Linked DNA regions of Marinobacterium aestuarii. The protein of the gene in region 2 interacts with the protein of the main gene of each other region in a pairwise test. Links are inferred from orthologs where the notes say so. Each region holds a gene or a part of one and is shown on either strand. Other genes may lie near its edges. The genes, in order: hflC and ftsH.

Region 1 (5,616 bases), 1.1 Mb from region 2 along the record:
CCTGACCAAAGCCCGCCGCATAGGCGGCAAACACAATACCGGTATGGTAGTTGTAGCCACGCAGCTCGCCCAGATCAAAGTACAAACGCACCTGCGGATACCGCAGACTCACCTGACGCGCGATCTCTTCCAGATAAGTCACCGCATCCAGCACCGCAGCCTGCCCATCGCCAAACAGCTCGCGAGCACGCAGCAGCACCTCGGCACCACCATGCAAACGTGGCAATTCGGTCAGCAACGCCAGCGTAGGCGCATCGAGATCCAGTTCAGCCAGCAAGGCTTCAATTTCCGGCAATGCCTTCAACTGCAGCTTTTCAAGATACAGGCTTTCCTGCGCCGCCGTCAGACCCGCAGCCGCCATCAGATTGCGCACAATCCCGACGTGCCCCAGATCCAGACTTAGCGGTGCCTCTATACCGGACGCCAGCAGCGTCTCGAGCATCAGGCTGATTACTTCAACATCACTGTCAATGCCGGCGTGACCATAAAGCTCCGCACCCACCTGCAACGGGTTGCGCGAGGCCAACATATTGGCCGGACGCGTCTGCAACACCGAACCGCAATAACACAGCCGGCTGGCACCTTCGGTACGCATGCGGTGCGCATCAATGCGCGCGACCTGGGGCGTAATGTCTGCCCGAATGCCGAGCAAGTGCCCACTGACCTGATCGGTCAGTTTGAAGGTAACCATATCCAGGTCTCGCCCCACACCTGTGAGCAGCGATTCCAGATGCTCCATCAGCGGCGGCATGACAAGCTCATAGCCCCAGCTGTCATAGAGATCGAGCAGACGACGGCGCAATGCCTCGATCTGGCGCGCCCGTGGCGGCAATATGTCTTTTACGCCATCCGGCAACAACCAGCGATCTGCCAATGCCATGCAGTACTCCAATACAATCCTGGTAATCTGATTCAGTTGATCCAATACAGCAACGCCACACCGGCCAGCATACTCAGCAGGCCAAATACACGCAGCGTTGCATCATTGATCAGTGACAGCTGCTGCACCATAAGGCGCCAGCGCTGCGGGTATAAAAAGGGCAGCACACCTTCCAGAACCAGCATCAAACAGAAGCCGATTAACAGCTCGCGCCATAACCCAGAAGACATAAAGCATCCCGTCCCAGGCAGCCCGCTGCCACAAAAAAACCGGGTCTTGGCCCGGTGTGCGGATTCTAGCACGGAACGAGTGCAAATTTGCACCCGTTCCGCTGCATTACAGCCTTATCAGGGTCGAATCAGGGCCCTGTTGGCTTGGACAGATACTTGAAGAAGTCGCTGTCAGGCTTGAGCAGGAGCACGTCACCACTCTCTCCACCGAATGATGCCCTGTAGGCCGTCAGACTGCGTGAGAAGGAGTAGAACTCCGGATCCCGATTAAAGGCATCGGCATAGACACGGGCAGCGGACGCATCACCCTCGCCTCGCGTCTCCTCGGCTTCGCGGTAAGCGTTTGCCTTGACGATAGTCACCTGACGGTCCGCATCAGCCCGAATACCCTCAGCCAGCTCCTTACCACGGGAGCGCAACTCACGCGCTTCACGCTCACGTTCGGTACGCATGCGCTGGTATACCGACTCCGAGACTTCGGCCGGCAGTTCGACACGCTTGACGCGCACATCGAGAACATTAATACCCAGCTCATTCTGCGCAATCTGACTGAGCTGCTGAATCACCTGATCCATCAGCTCTTCACGCTCACCGGACACTACCTGGTTCAGGGTACGGGCACCAAACTGGTTACGCAGTTCGTTTTCCACACGGGACAGCAAGACATCACCGGCACGGAACTCGTCACCCGAGGTCGCCGTGTAGTACTTGCCCACATCCTGAATACGCCATTTGACGAAGGCATCCACGATCAGACGCTTTTTCTCCAGCGTCAGGAAGGACTGCGGGCGGGCGTCCAGCGTCAGCAGGCGACCATCAAACTTGCGCACCACGTTGACGAAAGGCACCTTGAAATGCAGACCCGGGGTGACATCATCGTTGACGATTTCACCGAAGCGCAGCAGGACCGCACGTTCGGTTTCGCTGATGATATACACCGACTTGGATCCCACCATGAACACTAGCAACAGCAGGACCAGTACAAGCATTGATCTAGGCTTCATTACCGGCCCTCCCTACGCGTAACGGTACTCTGGCGTACACGCATTTCATCAGCCACCTTGTCTGTCAGCTCTCGAAGACTCTGATCATCCAGGCGTGCACCGCGGCTTGAGTCGCGACGCTCGTTGCTGTTCTGCATCAACTTGTCCAGCGGCAGATACATCATGTTATTACCACCCTCAACGTCGATCAGGACTTTCGGGTTGTTTTCCAGCACGGACTGCATCATGTCCAGATACAGACGCTCGCGCGTAACGTCCGGCGCCTTGCGATACTCGCCCAGCAGGGCGATGAATCGCTTGGCTTCACCATCCGCCCGGGCCAGCACTTCTTCACGGTAGGCATTGGCTTCTTCAAGCATGCGCTGCGCTTCACCGCGCGCTTCCGGCACTATGCCATTGGCGTAGGATTCAGCCTCATTTTTGACCCGCTGCTCGTCTTCCCGTGCCTTGATCACGTCATCGAAGGCATCCTGCACCTGACTCGGCGCCTGGGCATTCTTGACGTTGATCTTGGAGATGCTCAACCCCGTACCATAACTCTGCATGTAACCCTGCAGGCGGTCCAGTACCGCAAAGCCAAGGGCTTCACGACCTTCGGTCAGCAAGGAGTGCATTTCCGAGCTACCGACGACCTGGCGCAGCGCAGATTCGGACGCATTTGCCAGGCTGCCTTCAGGATCGCGCACGTTCAGCCGGTACGCCTTGGGATCAATGATCAGGTACTGCACGGTCACATCGATATCGACGATGTTTTCGTCTTCAGTCAGCATCAGGGCGCGATGATCGAGCGCACGCACCCGGGTCACATTGACCTTGGTGACTTCGTCAATCATCGGCGGGTTCCACTGCAGACCAGGGTTAACCGTGTCGTAGTACTTGCCCAGACGCAGCACTACGCCGCGCTCCTGCTGATCGACGGTATAGAAACCCATACCCGCCCAACCCAGCACAACCACAACCAGCAGCACCCACAGGAAGCCGGAGCCGGATGACGAAGAACCGCCACCGCCGCCACCGCCTGTGTTTACCTTGCCGAAGATGCTGTTCAGCTTGTCCTGCAGCTTGCGCAGCGCCTCGTCGAGATCAGGAGGCCCCTGATCCCCACCACCCTTAGGACCACCAGGTCCGCCGCGCTTGTCGCCATTCCAGGGATCATGGTTTTTACCGTCCCCATTCCCGCCGGGCTCATTCCAAGCCATAGTGCTCTCCGTTAGAAAACGCTTGATTCAACTCAAAAAATTGTAGATAGCCACAAGGGCTCACGCAAGCCTGAGTCAAGTTTCTCAAGACACAGCCTGCATCAGATACGATTCGGATGGAATCCCGAGTCGACTGAGCAGCCGCAACAAGTCTTTCTTCTGCAATCGGACTTCAACCTGCATCTGCCCGGAGGCATCAACACTTTCACGCAATACCGCATTGAGCGCATAAAGCTGCGCCCGTAGCTGACCGGCACTGGCGGGCAGGCTCAGCGTCTGATGGAAAATATCATCCGACAGCCGCTCACTCACCGCCTGATAGAGCAGTTCGCTGCCCTCACCCGTGACAGCAGACACCCAGACGCGCCAGGGCCGCCCTTCGTCGTCACGGTCGATGCGCGCTTCCTGCCCGTCCAGCATGTCGATCTTGTTGTAGACCTCCAGCACGGGCACTTCGCTGGCACCGATCTCCTGCAGCACATGCTTGACCTGTTCAATGTGCCCGCCACGCTCATCGTCGTAGCAGTCAATCACATGCAGCAACAGATCCGCCTCAGAGGTTTCCTGCAAGGTGGCACGAAACGCCTCGACCAGCTTGTGTGGCAGATGCCGGATAAATCCCACCGTATCCGCCAGGATTGCAGGCCCCACATCCGCCAGCTGAATTTTGCGCAGCGTCGGATCCAGAGTCGCAAACAGCTGATCGGCCACATAAACGCTGGACTCGGTCAGGCGGTTAAACAGCGTCGACTTGCCGGCGTTGGTATAGCCCACCAGTGATACAGTCGGCACCTCGGCGCGCTGTCGCGCACGGCGCCCCTGGTCACGCTGACGGCGTACTCGGTCAAGCCGCTTGACGATATTTTTCATCCGCGCGCGCAGCAAGCGGCGGTCGGTTTCAAGCTGAGTCTCACCCGGACCACGCAGACCTATGCCGCCTTTTTGACGCTCAAGGTGGGTCCAGCCACGCACCAGACGGGTCGACATATGATCGAGCTGCGCCAGCTCGACCTGCAGCTTGCCCTCGTGGGTACGGGCGCGCTGAGCAAAGATATCCAGTATCAGGCCGGTTCGATCCAGCACCCGACACTTGATCTGCTGCTCAAGGTTGCGCTCCTGGGACGGCGACAGAGAATGATTGAAGATGACGATCTCTGCTTCATGCAGCACCACCAATTCAATCAGCTCGGCCAGCTTGCCAGTGCCAATAAAGAATTTGGAACTCGGCTTGGCACGACTGCCGATGAGAAACTCCACCGGATCCGCGCCTGCCGAGAGTGCGAGCTCTTCAAGCTCCTGGGGACTCTCAGCCTTGCTCTCGTCACCGAAATCGATGTGCACGAGAATGGCCTTCTCTCCAGACTTGGGTCGTTCAAAAAACAATATGACCTCAGTCCGGCTGTTTCTCGTCGGCCTGCGGCAGTTTCACCGGACGGGCAGGAACGACTGTAGATATCGCATGCTTATAGACCATCTGGCTGACGGTATTTTTCAGCAGGATGACAAACTGATCGAAAGATTCGATCTGTCCCTGCAGCTTGATACCATTCACCAGGAAAATGGAAACCGGCACACGCTCCTTGCGCAGAACGTTTAGATAAGGGTCTTGTAAAGACTGCCCTTTTGACATTGCAAACTCCTTCCAGAAAATCGTTATAGTTTATTCGGGTCGGGACTTCGTAAAGATCCCCTCCAAAGCCCCGCCTTCCGACCGCCATCCACACTACTGCAATTGCGCGCCAGCCGAACATTATATAATGGCTGACTCCACTAATTTCAAGGCTTTAGATACCAACTGCCGATCATTCGTCTGCAGCCAGTGCAAATCATTCCAGCTGCGCAGCCAGGTAACCTGGCGTTTTGCCAGCTGCCGGGTGGCTACGATACCCTTGAATACCATGGTTTCATAGTCCCAGCGCCCGGCCAGATATTCCCATACCTGGCGATAACCGACACAACGCACCGACGGGTGCGACAGCTCAAGATCGCCCCGCGACCAGAGCACGCGTTCGACTTCATCCACCAGCCCAAGTTCCAGCATAAGCCGAAAACGCTGCTCAATGCGCTGGTGCAGTTCCGCCCGTTCCGGCGGCATCACGGCAAAGGAATGCACCTGATAGGGCAAAACGGTCTCTTCCTGCTCGCGCCAATGTTCACTCATGGACCTGCCGCTCAACTCAAACACTTCCAGTGCCCGCTGCACCCGCTGGGAATCATTGGGCTTGAGGCGCGCAGCCGCCTGCGGGTCAACCTCAGCCAAACGCTTGTGCATGGCGGGCCAGCCCTGCTGCCGCGCCTCTTCC
Region 2 (7,181 bases):
CTTTTTCAACATCATCGGCGAGCTCTCGGCACAGCTCTGCCACAAGCTGCCCATCCTCACCCTCGATCATGACCCGCACGACAGGTTCCGTGCCCGACGGGCGCAGCAGCACGCGTCCGGAATTACCCAGCCGCGCCTCAGTCCGGGCCACTGCCTGGTCAATCTCGGCAACCCCGCTGATATCCACCTTTTTGGCGATCCGCACATTGATCATTTCCTGCGGCAGCTTGCTCATGCCGGCTTTCAGCTGTGCCAGGGTATCGCCGCTTTCCACCATGGCCTTGAGCACCTGCAGCCCGGCAACAATGCCATCACCGGTGCTGGTCAGATGGCGGCATATCACATGACCTGAATTCTCGGCCCCCAGGAACCAGTCCCTGCGACCCAGTTCTTCCAGCACATAGCGGTCCCCAACCTGGGTCCGCACAAAGGGAATATCATTGCGCTGCAGTGCCAGCTCAAGCCCGTAATTACTCATGAGGGTGCCTACAACACCGCCGGTCAGTCGCCCCTGCAGCTGCATCTGGCGCGCGATAATAAACAGGATTTCATCACCATCCACCACGTTACCGGCGGCATCCACCATAATGATCCGGTCGCCATCACCGTCCAGTGCTATGCCTATATCCGCCTTTTCCGCCAGCACGCGCTGCTGCAAGGCGGCCGGATCGGTAGCGCCACACTCAGCATTGATATTGATACCATCGGGGGATGTCGCCATGCGAATCACCCGCGCACCGAGCTCCTCGAACACCTGGGGGGCGACGTGATAGGTGGCGCCATTGGCACAGTCGAGCACAATACGCAGACCTTTCAGACTCAGGGCCCCGCTGACCGTGCCCTTGCAGAATTCGATGTAGCGCCCGGCAGCATCGTCGATACGACGGGCCTTGCCCAGCTCATGGGACTCCACCGTGGACATGGCAATATCCATCTGAGCCTCGATTGCCTGCTCAACCTCATCCGGCAGCTTGGTGCCCGATGCCGAGAAAAACTTGATGCCATTATCGTAAAACGGATTATGCGAGGCGCTGATCACAATGCCCGCATCGGCACGAAAGGTCTTGGTCAGGTAGGCAATGGCCGGGGTCGGCATCGGACCGGTCAGCAACACATCCACACCGGCGGCGGACAACCCCGCTTCCAGCGCCGATTCAAACATGTAGCCCGAGATGCGGGTGTCCTTGCCGATCAGGATACGGCTTTGCCCGGAACGCGCAAACACCTTGCCCGCTGCCCAGCCCAGCTTGAGCACAAAGTCCGGTGTAATCGGGTGCTGCCCCACCTTGCCGCGTATGCCGTCCGTGCCAAAATAACGTTTCGTCACGCCTGTTCTCCCTTTGATTCCATCATCACAGCCTCGGTCATGCGCACCGCATCCACCGTTGCCGCCACATCATGTACACGGATAATTTTCGCACCTTTTTGCACCGCAATCACCGCCGTTGCCAGCCCGCCCGCCAGGCGCTGATCCACCGGACGGTCCAGCGCCTGGCCAATCATGCTCTTGCGCGAGGTGCCAACCAGCAGCGGCAACTCAAGCTGTTGCAGGCGCTGCATTTGGTTCAGCAGGCGCAGGTTGTGCTCCAGTGTCTTGCCAAAGCCAAAGCCCGGATCCAGCAACAGACGATCACGACTGATTCCCGCCAGTTCGCAGGCCAGCACGCGCTGGCGCAGAAAGTCGCCAACCTCGGCAATGATATCCTCATAGTGTGGCGCCAGCTGCATGTCCGCCGGCGTATTGCCCTGCATGTGCATCAGACAAACCGGCAGCCCGGTTGCTGCTGCAGCCGCCAGAGCACCATCACGGCCGAGCGCACGGACATCATTGAGCATGCCCGCGCCCAGCTTTGCAGCTTCGATGAATACCTGTGCCGTGCTGGAATCAATCGAGACAATAACATCCAGCTCGCGCTGAATCAGCTCCAGTGCCGGCAGCACTCGGTCGAGCTCCTGCTGCATACTGACAGGCACAGCGCCTGGGCGGGTTGACTCACCGCCAAGATCGAGGATAGTCGCGCCCTCTTGCACCATCCGGGCTGCGCGCCCGAGTATTTTCTCGCAGGCGGGCTGCCCGGCCTGATACAGGGTGTTACCGTCCGAGAAAGAATCGGGGGTTACATTCAGGATACCCATGACCTGCACCCGGGACAGATCCAGCTCCCGTGCGCCACATTTCAGTTTGGTGTTACTCAATACCATTGCCTCCAAAACAAAAAGGCCAGCCCTGCCGGGCCAGCCTTTTTCGATACTAATCAGTGCCGGTTAGATCAGTGCAACTTGGGATCCGTTGACTCCGGCATATCCGGATCTTCCGCCGGAGGGGTCTCTTCCTTCCCGGCATCGACGTTCGACTGCTCATCCTTGTCGCCTGACTGCGCCTCGGCCGCAGGTGCAGACTTCTCATCGGCATCGGCAGCTTCAGTCGCCTGAGCGCTGCTGTCGGTGTCGACCCAGTCATCCGGCGGTGTCACTGGCTGGCGAGCCATCAGTTCATCCAGCTGGCCTGAATCGATGGTTTCGTACTTGATCAGTGCATGCGCCATGGCTTCGAGAATATCGCGATTCTGTTCCAGCAGCTGGTGCGCCTCAACATAACAGTCATCAATGATGCTGCGCACCACCGAGTCGATTTTACGCTGGGTTTCTTCAGACGTCTGCTTGGCAGGTGCGCCATAACCACGGGTGAACGGGTCGCCGTCTTCATCGTCATACAACAGCGGCCCCAGCTCTTCGCTCAGGCCCCATTTGGTGACCATGCTGCGCGCCAGACTGGTGGCACGCTGAATGTCATTGGAAGCACCGGTGGTAACGCCATCCTTGCCCAGGGTCATCTCTTCCGCAATACGGCCGCCATAGAGCGAACAGATATTGGAAATGAGCGTGCGACGGCTATGGCTGTAACGATCTTCCTCCGGCAGGAACATGGTCACACCCAGTGCCCGGCCGCGGGGAATAATGGACACCTTGTACACCGGATCGTGCTCGGGCATCAGGCGCCCGACAATAGCGTGGCCGGCTTCATGGTAGGCGGTATTCAGGCGTTCCTTGTAGGACATGACCATGGACTTGCGCTCGGCGCCCATCATGATCTTGTCCTTGGCTTTTTCGAACTGCAGCATGCCAACGGTGCGACGGCTGTCACGGGCAGCAAAGAGCGCCGCCTCGTTCACCAGGTTGGCCAGATCAGCACCGGAAAAGCCGGGCGTGCCACGGGCAATCAGTGCAGGCTTGACGTCGTCTGCCAGCGGTACCTTGCGCATGTGCACTTTGAGAATCTGCTCGCGACCACGGATATCCGGCAGGCCGACATGTACCTGGCGGTCGAAACGGCCGGGACGCAGCAGTGCAGGGTCAAGCACGTCAGGCCTGTTGGTGGCGGCGATGACGATGACACCCTCAGTACCTTCGAAGCCGTCCATCTCAACCAGCAGCTGGTTCAGTGTCTGCTCGCGCTCGTCATTGCCGCCGCCCATGCCAACACCACGGTGACGGCCAACAGCATCGATTTCATCGATAAAGATAATGCAGGGCGCATTCTTTTTCGCCTGCTCGAACATGTCACGGACACGGGACGCACCCACACCGACAAACATCTCGACGAAGTCCGAACCTGAAATACTGTAGAAAGGCACCTTCGCCTCGCCGGCGATCGCCTTGGCCAGCAGTGTCTTACCGGTACCCGGGTTACCAGACATCAGTACACCGCGCGGAATATGGCCACCGAGCCGCTGGAACCTGCCGGGATCGCGCAGGTAATCGACCAGTTCCTTGACGTCTTCCTTGGCCTCTTCCACACCGGCCACATCGTCAAAGGTGGTCTTGATCTGGTCTTCGCTCATCATGCGGGCTTTCGACTTGCCAAAGGACATAGGCCCCTTGCCACCGCCACCGCCCTGCATCTGGCGCATAAAGAACATGAAAACAGCAATGATCACCAGTATCGGGAATGACGCCACCAGTAGCTGGGTCCAGATGCTCTGCTGCTCAGGCTGCTTGCCTTCAATGATGACCTTGTGCAGCAGCAGGTCGTCAACCAGCTTGGGATCCTGCAGTGCAGGACGAATAGTCTCGAACCGCTCCCCATTCTGCCGCTGCCCCTGGATGGTATAACCATCGATGACAACCTTGGACACGCGGTCAGCCTGGACTTCTGCCACGAAGTCGGAATATGTAAGTCTGCGGGAATCTCCCTCGGCATTGAAGTTATTGAAAACGGTCAGCAGGACCGCAGCAATAACCAGCCAGAGGACCAGATTCTTTGCCATATCGTTCAAAGGACTACCCTCAATTGACGCTCAAGCACGAAAATTCGCGCTTCAAAAGTACACCAGTTTAACTGGCCTGACTACTTCACTCACCACCCTGTGCCATGACAGCCAGGCCGGCGCGGTACTACGGACTGTTTAGCCCTTGAAGCCTGTGCCGAGCAGGTAGACCTCACGGGAGCGCGCGCGCGATGCATCGGGCTTGCGGGTCACTACCTTGGTAAAGCTCTGCCGCACATCCGCGAGATAGGCATCGAACCCCTCTCCCTGAAACACTTTGACCAGAAAAGAGCCGCCTGGTTTAAGCACCTGACGCACCATATCCAGCGCCAGTTCAACCAGATACATTGCTGCAGGCTGGTCTATTCCGGACATACCACTCATATTGGGGGCCATATCGGAAATTACAAGGTCTGCCGGCGCATCCCCCAGCGCTGCCAGAATTTGCGCCAGCACGGCCTCGTCGGTGAAATCGCCCTGTACAAACTCGACACCGGCCAGCGAGTCCATCGACAGTATGTCCGACGCCACAACGCGACCATTGTCCCCCACCAGTTCGCTGGCCACCTGGGACCAGCCACCGGGCGCTGCGCCCAGGTCGACCACTGTCATGCCCGGGCGCAGTAACCGATCCTTGTCGTTCAGTTCCTTCAGCTTGTAGCTGGCGCGGGAGCGCATACCGTCGGATTTCGACTGTTTGACGTAGCGGTCATCAAAATGTTCCTTTAACCACTGACCACTGCTTTTAGATCTTGCCACTTGTAATTCCAGACCGATCAATGGTTGCAACGCTACTCAGCGATGGGCAACTCAGGTAAAATGATTGATTGTTTTCATCGTGGCCCGTTTTAACACGCAAGCCCGACCCACACAATCACGAGGCAACGTATTCTAGTATGAGCCTGACGCCCGAGCAAAAGAAGCAGCTGCGCACCATCGGCCACAAACTGAACCCGATCGTGACCGTTGCCGGTAAGGGACTGACCGAAAACCTGCAGCTGGAAGTCGACCGTGCCCTGGACGACCACGAACTGATCAAGGTGAAGTTTGCGGTTGGCGAGCGCGAAATCAAGAAACAGCTTATCCAGGAGCTCTGCACCATTGTGGAGTGCACACTGGTACAGGAGATCGGCAACATCGCCCTGATCTACCGCAAGGCGCTGGAACCCAACCCCAAGCTGTCTAACCTGCTGCGCTAAGCCTTCGCAGCACATAAAAAAAACCGCCAGCAGGCGGTTTTTTTATGCCACAGCACAATCAGATGTGCTTCACCTCGACGATTTCGTACTCGATCTCACCGCCCGGGGTCGCCACACAGGCGATATCGCCTTCTTCCTTGCCAATCAGGGCGCGCGCGATCGGTGAATTCACCGAAATCTTGCTCAGCTTGATATCGGCCTCGTCGTCACCAACGATCTGATAACGAACCTCATCACCGCTGTCGACGTTGGCAATCAGTACAGTCGCGCCGAAGAACACCTTGCCACTGTGGGGGATCGTAGTGACATCGATCACCTGGCACTGGGACAGCTTGGACTCAAGTTCCTGAATCCGGCCTTCGATGAAGCCCTGCTGTTCCCGCGCCGCGTGGTACTCGGCATTTTCCTTCAAATCACCGTGCGCACGCGCAGTGGCGATGTCCGCGATAACACGCGGACGATCTTTGGACTTCAGACGATCCAGCTCTGCACGCAGAGCCAGTTCGCCGCCGACAGTCATGGGAACTCGTTTCATTTCGCAATACCTGCATGCAAGTCCTGAAGGCTGCGCACCACCTTCTCTTCACCGTATTCCATCGCCATGGTCATGGCTTCTGCGCCTGCCAAAGTCGTGGTGTACGGCACCTTGTGCTGCAATGCGCTGCGACGAATTTCAGACGAGTCTGCAATCGCCTTGCGACCTTCAGTGGTGTTGATCACATAAACGATTTCATCGTTCTTGATCATGTCGACGATATTCGGCCGACCTTCCATGACCTTGTTCACCGCCGTCGCCGGCAGGTTATGCTCGGCCAGCAGCTTGACGGTGCCGCCCGTGCCCACCAGGGAGAAGCCCAGGTCCAGCAGAGACTTGGCCACCTTGACCACGCCCGCCTTGTCGACATCGCGTACCGATATGAAGGCCTTGCCTTTCTTCGGCATTTTTTCGCCGGCACCAATCTGGGCTTTCATGAAGGCTTCGCCGAAGGTTTCGCCAACACCCATGACTTCACCGGTCGACTTCATTTCCGGGCCCAGAATCGGATCCACGCTCGGGAACTTGTTGAACGGGAATACCGCTTCCTTGACGTAGAAGTTGGTCGGCACAATCTCTTCGGTAAAGCCCAGCTCCTGCAGGGTTTTGCCGGTCATCACCAGGGCCGCAATCTTGGCCAGCGACACGCCGATGCACTTGGAGACGAAAGGCACGGTACGGGATGCACGCGGGTTGACTTCGATAACGTAGATTTCGCCATCCTGGTAAGCCAGCTGTACGTTCATCAGGCCGACAACACCCAGTTCCAGTGCCATCTTCTTGACCTGTTCGCGCATCTCGTCCTGCACATCGGCCGCCAGGCTGTAAGGCGGCAGCGAGCAGGCGGAGTCGCCGGAGTGTACGCCGGCCTGTTCAATGTGCTGCATGATGGCGCCGATCACGACGGTCTTGCCATCGCAGATGGCATCGATATCGACTTCAACAGCAGCATTCAGGAAGTGATCCAGCAGCACAGGCGCGTCGTTGGAAACCTTGACCGCGTTGGTCATGTAGCGACGCAGTTCGCTTTCCTTGTAAACAATCTCCATCGCCCGGCCACCGAGGACGTAGGACGGACGCACGACCAGCGGGTAACCTATCTTGGCCGCTTCGATCACGGCCGCTTCCAGACTACGCACAGTCGCGTTCTGTGGCTGTTTCAGGCCCAGACGCTTGAGC

Evidence for each region.
Region 1: the proteins of ftsH (region 2) and hflC interact in binary tests that used the Escherichia coli proteins (3 or more experiments, as listed by UniProt). The link is inferred for Marinobacterium aestuarii from one-to-one orthologs.

What each region holds. Positions count from the first base shown.
Region 1 is NZ_CP015839.1:4,013,083-4,018,698, forward strand. What follows is about bases 177-3,176. They hold hflC (protease modulator HflC), read right to left. Parts: upstream 2,115-3,176; coding sequence 1,239-2,114; downstream 177-1,238. Other genes in these bases: A8C75_RS17470 (ATP phosphoribosyltransferase regulatory subunit), read right to left, coding at 177-880; A8C75_RS17475 (DUF2065 domain-containing protein), read right to left, coding at 913-1,110; hflK (FtsH protease activity modulator HflK), read right to left, coding at 2,114-3,176. In the rest of the region: more of A8C75_RS17470, read right to left, coding at 1-176; more of hflK, read right to left, coding at 3,177-3,313; ribosome rescue GTPase HflX, read right to left, coding at 3,398-4,696; RNA chaperone Hfq, read right to left, coding at 4,704-4,943; tRNA (adenosine(37)-N6)-dimethylallyltransferase MiaA, read right to left, coding at 5,064-5,616.
Region 2 is NZ_CP015839.1:5,068,344-5,075,524, forward strand. The notes cover bases 1,770-4,668. They hold ftsH (ATP-dependent zinc metalloprotease FtsH), read right to left. Parts: upstream 4,269-4,668; coding sequence 2,271-4,268; downstream 1,770-2,270. Other genes in these bases: folP (dihydropteroate synthase), read right to left, coding at 1,770-2,202; rlmE (23S rRNA (uridine(2552)-2'-O)-methyltransferase RlmE), read right to left, coding at 4,407-4,668. In the rest of the region: glmM (phosphoglucosamine mutase), read right to left, coding at 1-1,327; more of folP, read right to left, coding at 1,324-1,769; more of rlmE, read right to left, coding at 4,669-5,027; A8C75_RS22310 (YhbY family RNA-binding protein), read left to right, coding at 5,165-5,467; transcription elongation factor GreA, read right to left, coding at 5,526-6,002; carB (carbamoyl-phosphate synthase large subunit), read right to left, coding at 5,999-7,181. UniProt on the Escherichia coli protein: Acts as a processive, ATP-dependent zinc metallopeptidase for both cytoplasmic and membrane proteins. Plays a role in the quality control of integral membrane proteins.